DNA from 2 places in the Nocardioides sp. NBC_00163 genome. Region 1 is predicted to be linked to the other one. Evidence: riboswitches for the same ligand, from Rfam matches in the RefSeq annotation. Region 1 holds a riboswitch; the other holds the start of a gene.
The links. Region 1 has a riboswitch for cobalamin ahead of cobN (cobaltochelatase subunit CobN). Riboswitches for the same ligand answer to the same signal wherever they lie in the genome.
Positions count from the first base shown of each region.

Region 2: another riboswitch for cobalamin. It lies ahead of OG801_RS06000 (ABC transporter substrate-binding protein); the one in region 1 lies ahead of cobN (cobaltochelatase subunit CobN).

Region 1 is NZ_CP108155.1:1,450,334-1,453,736, forward strand. Features, by position in the region: gene OG801_RS06975 (SRPBCC domain-containing protein) at 1-465, opposite strand, end outside; gene OG801_RS06980 (ArsR/SmtB family transcription factor) at 458-1,177, opposite strand; gene OG801_RS06985 (GNAT family N-acetyltransferase) at 1,176-1,736, shown strand; cobalamin riboswitch at 1,714-1,859, shown strand; gene cobN (cobaltochelatase subunit CobN) at 1,893-3,403, shown strand, end outside.
Region 2 is NZ_CP108155.1:1,254,546-1,257,948, forward strand. Features, by position in the region: gene OG801_RS05990 (sugar ABC transporter ATP-binding protein) at 1-589, opposite strand, end outside; gene OG801_RS05995 (NAD(P)H-dependent oxidoreductase) at 768-1,466, shown strand; cobalamin riboswitch at 1,495-1,682, shown strand; gene OG801_RS06000 (ABC transporter substrate-binding protein) at 1,736-2,776, shown strand; gene OG801_RS06005 (FecCD family ABC transporter permease) at 2,776-3,403, shown strand, end outside.

The sequences.
Region 1 (3,403 bases):
GGGCTGCCCGGCGACAGCGTCGAGGCCGATCCGCTCGATGACGGTGCCCGAGTAGGTGCCGCGATCGGCGAAGAACAGCGTGCGGCGCGTCATGCCGGGCCGGCGCTCGAGCGCGAACCGAAGCTGATGCATGAACGACGTCCATCCCTCGGTGACATCATCGTAGTACGCGTCCCAGTCCGGGTTGCCGGACAACGGCGCACGAGTCAGCGTGATTCGGACGCCGTCGCCGTCCGGCTGGATCTCGAATTCGTCGCCGCCGTTGACGACCAGTGTGCGCCGGTCGGCCTCCTCGACGACGTCGGTGAAGTAGATCGAGTCGATCTCGGCCTCGGCCTCATCGGTGTCCCAGCCGTGCCACTGTCGGATGGCGGCCGGATCCCGCAGCGCCTGCCACGCGGCATCGGCCGAGGCCGACGCGGTGACCTCGATCCGCGGCGTCTCGCCGCGCTGAATGTCATTCATCACTCTGCTCCTGTTCGGACGGTTCGGTCACCGCGGCCGGGGCGGGATGCCCGCCGATGACCACGCGGTACTGACGACCGGTCGGGCTGTCGAAGCTTTCGGCCGTACGCCGCAGCACTTCGGTCAGCTCCTCGGTGAATCTGTGCACGTCGGCGGCGTCAGCGAAGCGCACGGCGGCCTCGATCGTGAACGTGAGCAGGCGCTTGCCCTGCTCGTCTGCCTTGACCTGCATACGGGCCACATCCCGCACGGTGGCTGCCGCGACCCCGACCAGGTGGTCGGCGGCGAACTGGTCCATGATCCGCCCGGCGCTCTCAGCAGACTCGGATCCGCGGCCCATCACGGATGGGTCGACCACGATCGCACCCGGCTTCGCACGCACGATCCGCTCGACGAATCCGCGGCGCTTCCGCTCCTCGACCAGCTCCACCAACCCGGCCGACTCGAGCGCCCGCAGATGGTAGTTCACCCGCTGGCGAGGCAGCTCGAGCAAGGCGGCGAGCTGGGTAGCAGACGTCGGCTCCTGCAGGTGACCGAGAAGCTGCCGACGAATAGGCGACAGCGCCGCGGCCACCCGGTCCGGCTCGTCGACATAGATGATGCCGTTGCTCACAAGATCCAGGATGCAATTGACAAACAGATTTGTCAATTGAGGTGATTGCCCCAGAAACCAGGTGCCACCGACGTACGTCCTGGCTAACGTCTGGCCCATGCCGCAAGCCCGTCTGCGCACCGAGCGCCTCGACCTGGTCCCGCTTTCCGAGGAGCATCTGCCGTTCCTCGTCGAGCTCAACTCGGACCCCGTGGTGCTCCGCCATCTGTTCACCCGCGCGCTCAGGCCGGAGGAGACCGAGGAGCGGATGCACAAGTGGATCCGGGTGGCGAAGGAGACGGAGGCGCTGGGCAAGTGGATCGGGTACGCGGCCGGTGAGGCCGTCGGGCTCTACATGTTCGAGCCGCCCGACAACCCGCCGCGCACCGATGCCGCCGAGCTGGGCTACCGGCTCCCGCAACGCCAGTGGCGCAAGGGCTATGCGAAGGAAGGCTCGCTCGAGCTGCTCCGCCACGGGTTCGAGGACCTCGGGATCGATCGGGTGATCGCGCAGACGATGGCCGTCAACGAGGCGTCCCGCGCGACCATGGTCTCCGTCGGGATGAGCTTCGTACGCGCCTTCCACGAGACCTTCGACGAACCGCTCGCCGGGCACGCCGACGGCGAGGTCGAGTACGAGGTCACCCGCGAGACCTGGCTCGCGCGCCACGCGGGGTAGGCTGCGAGCACGCTCGTGGCGCAGGAACCCGGTGAGAGTCCGGGGCGGTTCCGCCACTGTGACGTCCGTACAGCTTCTGGGCACGGACACAGCCAGACACTGGCCGCGGGCTATCCGACCGATCGACGGGGCGAGAACCCCTAGGAGGAACTCGGCATGGCCGACTCTGCACGCGTACGCATCGCCCTTCTGTCCACCTCGGACACCGACCTGCTCTCGGCCCGTGCCAGCGGCGCCGAGTACGCCTGGGCGAACCCGTCGCGAGCGACCGATCTGGAGCAGGTCGTGGCCGACGCCGACCTGGTCGTCTTCCGGCTCCTCGGCTCGCCCACCGACCTGTGGGACGGCCTGAGCGCCGTCAAGGAGCGCGGCACGCCGGTCGTGGTCCTCGGCGGCGAGCAGCAGCCGAGCGCCGAGCTGATGGAGCACTCCACCGTTCCGATGGGTGTCGCCGCCGAGGCTCACCGCTATCTCGCCGAAGGCGGGCCGGGCAACCTGGCCCAGCTGCACGCGTTCCTCTCCGACACGGTCCTGCTGACCGGCTTCGGGTTCGAGCCGCCGGCCTCCGTCCCGGCCTGGGGGTTTGCTGACCGTGTTGGTCTCGACACGCCTCCGCCTAGCGGCTCCGGCGGCTCGACCAGCGGGAAGCCGCGCATCGGGGTGCTCTACTACCGCGCCCACGAGACCAGCGGGAACACCGCGTTCGCCCACGCGCTGGCCGACGCCATCGACGCGACCGGCGCGGCCACCGGCGTACCCGTCTTCGCGGGTTCCCTCCGCTCGGCCCCCGATGACCTCTACGAGGCGCTCGGCACCCTCGACGCGCTGATCGTGACCGTGCTCGCGGCCGGTGGCTCCGTGCCTGCCTCGGCGAGCGCCGGTGGCGAGGACGAGGCCTGGGACGTGGAGCGGATGGCGGCGCTCGACATCCCGGTGCTGCAGGGCCTGTGCCTGACCAGCTCGCGCGCGGAGTGGGAGGTCTCCGACGACGGCGTCACGCCGCTCGACTCGGCCAACCAGATCGCGATCCCCGAGTTCGACGGGCGGATCATCACCGCCCCGTTCTCCTTCAAGGAGCTCGACGAGCAGGGTCTCCCCCACTACGTCGCCGACCCCGAGCGCACCGCGCGGGTCGCCCGGATCGCGGTCAACCACGCGCGCCTGCGGCACACGCCCAACCCGGACAAGCGCCTCGCCCTGGTGCTCTCCGCCTACCCCACCAAGCACTCCCGGATCGGCAACGCGGTCGGTCTGGACACCCCGGTCTCCGCGATCCGGATGCTGCGCCGGCTCCGCGAGGAGGGCTACGACCTGGGGCAGGACAACGAGGTCGTACGCATCCTCGACTCCGTCGCCGCCGAGGAGGGCGACACCGCCGCCGGCGACGCGCTGATCCACGCGCTGATCGCGGCCGGTGGCCAGGACGAGGAGTGGCTGACCAACGCCCAGCTCACCGACGCCCACGTCCGCATCTCGAAGGCCGACTACGACAAGTGGACTGCGGATCTCCCGGCTGACCTGCGCGAACAGATGGTCGAGACCTGGGGGCCGACGCCGGGGAGCCTGTTCGTCAACGACTCGGGTGAGCTCGTGCTGGCCACGCTCCAGGCCGGCAACATCGTCATCCTGATCCAGCCGCCGCGCGGGTTCGGCGAGAACCCGGTCGC
Region 2 (3,403 bases), 200 kb from region 1:
CGGCACAGCCCTGGTCGCGCAGCGTGCGCGCCACGCTCATCAGCCGCTCGACCTCGTTGCCCGACAGGGCGGCGGTCGGCTCGTCCATGATCAGGACCTTGGCGTCGAGCGAGAGCGCCTTGGCGATCTCGATCAGCTGCTGGTCGGCGATCGAGAGGCCCTCGGTCGGACGGTCGGGCTCGATCGGGACGCCGAGCCTGGCGAAGAGCTCGACGACCTCGGTGCGCATCGCGGCGCGGTCGATCTTGCCCCAGCGGTTGGTCGGCTGGCGTCCCATGAAGATGTTCTCGGTGACCGAGAGGTCGGGGAAGAGGGTCGGCTCCTGGTAGATGACCGCAACCCCGGCCTGCTTGGCGTCGGCGGTGTTGCGGAAGTCGACCTGTTCTCCGGAGAGCAGGTAGTCGCCGGCGTCGCGGCGGTAGAGCCCGGCGACGATCTTGACCAGGGTCGACTTCCCGGCACCGTTCTCCCCCACGAGCGCGTGGATGGATCCGGCCTCGACCCGGAGGCTTCCGGACCGGAGGGCGCGTACGGGGCCGAAGGACTTGGCCACGTCCCGCAGCTCCAGTGCGGCGGGTGTGTCCGGCATGGGCAGCTCCTCGAATTGAAAGGTTTCAAGCCTGGTTTACGCTAGTGATGGCAATCACATACGTCAACACTCTGAGGCCGCTAATTTGAGCGAGATCCGGACTTTGTCATCAGACCGCGTCGGCGCCCGCCCGGATCCAGTCGGGAATCCCTCCGCGTCAGACGGCGTTCAGAGCCCCATGCACGCACTCTGGGTATGGGCACATCCGCACGCGTCATCACTCAACGGACGGCTGCGCGAGATCGGCGTGGACGCGCTCGGCGCGGCCGGCTGGAGCGTCGACGAGATCGACCTCTATCGAGAAGGTTTCAATCCACTTCTGGTGGAGCGGGGCGAGGCCGACGTACGCCGCCACCAGGACCGGCTGCGGGAGGCCGATCTGCTGGTCGTGCAGTTCCCGCTGTGGTGGTATTCGGTGCCGGCCATCCTCAAGGGCTGGATCGACCGGGTCTTCGAGTCGGGGTTCGCCTTCGACGTACCGGATCCGGAGACCGGCAAGCCGCTCAAGTACGGCAAGGGCGGCCTGATCGGCAAGCGCGCGCTGACGATCGTCACCGCCGGTGACCGGGCCGCGACGCTGGGTCCGCGCGGGATCAGCGGCGACATCGAGGACGTCCTGTGGCCCCTTCTGCACGGCACGTTCTGGTACACCGGGATGGAACCGCTGCGCCCGCACCTGATCACGGACACCGACACCATCGACGCCCAGGTCATGGCGCGGATCGAGGCCGATCTGAGCGTACGTCTCGAGGGCGTGATGACGGAGCCGCGGATCGACTACCGGCCGATGGCCGAGGAGCACTACGACCACACGATCAGACTCCACGACTCGGTCGCGCCCGGGGAGGACGGGCTGAGCGCCCATCGCGAGGGCTGAGGTCGTCCCCCACGGGGGCGGGGCCCCCTGCTACGGTCTTGGAGCCAGCCGCTCGGGACGTAGTCCCGGCACGGGAACCCGGTGAGAGTCCGGGACTGACGCGCAGCGGTGTGGGTGACGGACGGGACACTGTGCCACTGGGCCCTCGGGCCTGGGAAGGCGTCTCGCGCCGGTCGATCCCGAGTCCGAAGACCTGCTGGCCCTGCAGCAGACCGCTGCCGGTCAGGACGGGCGACGCGCACCAGCCCGCGACCAGCTCGAGGACCGACGTGCACCTCTCCCGCACCATCCGAACGTTCACCGCGAGCACCGTCCTGGTGCTCTGCTCCGCACTGGCCGGCTGCGCCGCCAACCAGCCCTCCGGCGCACAGCAGGCGGCCGCCGACACCACCGGCTTCCCGCTCACCCTGACCAACTGCGGGCGCGAGATCACCCTCGAGGCACCGCCCGAGCGCGTCGTCTCGCTCAACCAGGGCTCCACGGAGATCCTGCTCTCGCTCGGACTGGCCGACCGGATGGCCGGCACCGCGACCTGGACCGACCCGGTGCTCGACTCGCTGGCCGCGGACAACAAGGGCGTGCCCCGGTTGGCCGAGAACGCGCCCTCCTACGAGCGCGTCCTGGAGGCCGAGCCGGACTTCGTCACGGCCTCCTTCATCAGCACGCTGGGCGAGGGCGGGGTGACCACGCCCGAGGACCTGGAGAAGCTCGGCGTCGGCTCCTACCTCTCCCCCGCCGAGTGCCTCAAGGACAACGAGGGCGATGACGACGGCACCCGCCACGACGCCCTCGAGATCGACACGATCTTCCAGGAGATCACCGACCTGGCGCGGATCTTCGGCGTCCCCGAGCGGGGCGAGGAGCTCGTCGCCGACCTGTCGAAGCGGCTGGAGACCGCCCGGACCGAGGCGCCGGAAGGCGAGGTGAGCGCCATGTACTGGTTCGCCAACTCCGAGTCGCCCTATCTGGCCGGCTGCTGCGGCGGCCCGGGGATCATCGGCCGCACCCTCGGCATCGAGAACGTCTTCGACGACACCACCGACGAGTGGCCGCAGATCAACTGGGAGACCGTCGCCGAGCGCAACCCCGATGTCATCGTCCTCGGCGACCTGACCCGCAAGAGCCAGACCGCCGAGACCGCACGCGCCAAGATCGACTACCTGAAGAGCAACCCGGTCACCGCCCGGATGGACGCGGTCCAGAACGATCGCTTCGTGACGCTCTCCGGAGCCGAGCTCAACCCCTCGATCCGCACCGTCTACGCGGTCGAGAACGTCGCGGACCAGCTGGCCGACCTCGACCTCCGCTGATGCCCGTACGCCTCCCCCGCGCCGGCGTCCTGCTGGTGGCGCCGCTGGTGGTGCTGGCCTCGGTCGCCGGCGCCATCACCGTCGGGCCCTCCGACCTGAGCGTCGCCGACGTCTACGGCGTCGTGGCCGACCGAGCCGGGCTCGGGCTCTCCGACCTCACTCTGCTCCAGCAGAGCATCGTGTGGGACCTGCGGCTGCCGCGTACGTTGCTGGCCGGGATCTGCGGGGCCGGACTGGCGATCTGCGGAGTGATCCTGCAGTCGCTGCTGCGCAACCCGCTCGCCGACCCGTTCGTGCTCGGCATCTCCTCGGGAGCCTCCACCGGGGCGGTCGCGGTCGTCGTGCTCGGCGTCGGCTCGGGCGCGATCGGTCTCTCCACCGGGGCGTTCGCGGGCGCGCTCGTCTCGTTCGCGCTCGTGCTGCTGCTCGCCTCGCTCGCCGGCGGCACCACCGACCGGCTCGTGCTGGCCGGCATCGCCGCCACCCAGCTCTTCTCGGCACTCACCTCGTTCATCGTGTTCACCGCGGCCGACGCCGAGCAGACGCGCGGAGTGCTCTTCTGGCTGCTCGGGTCGCTCTCCTCGGCGAGCTGGACCGACGTACTCGTCTGCGGGGTGATCGTGCTCG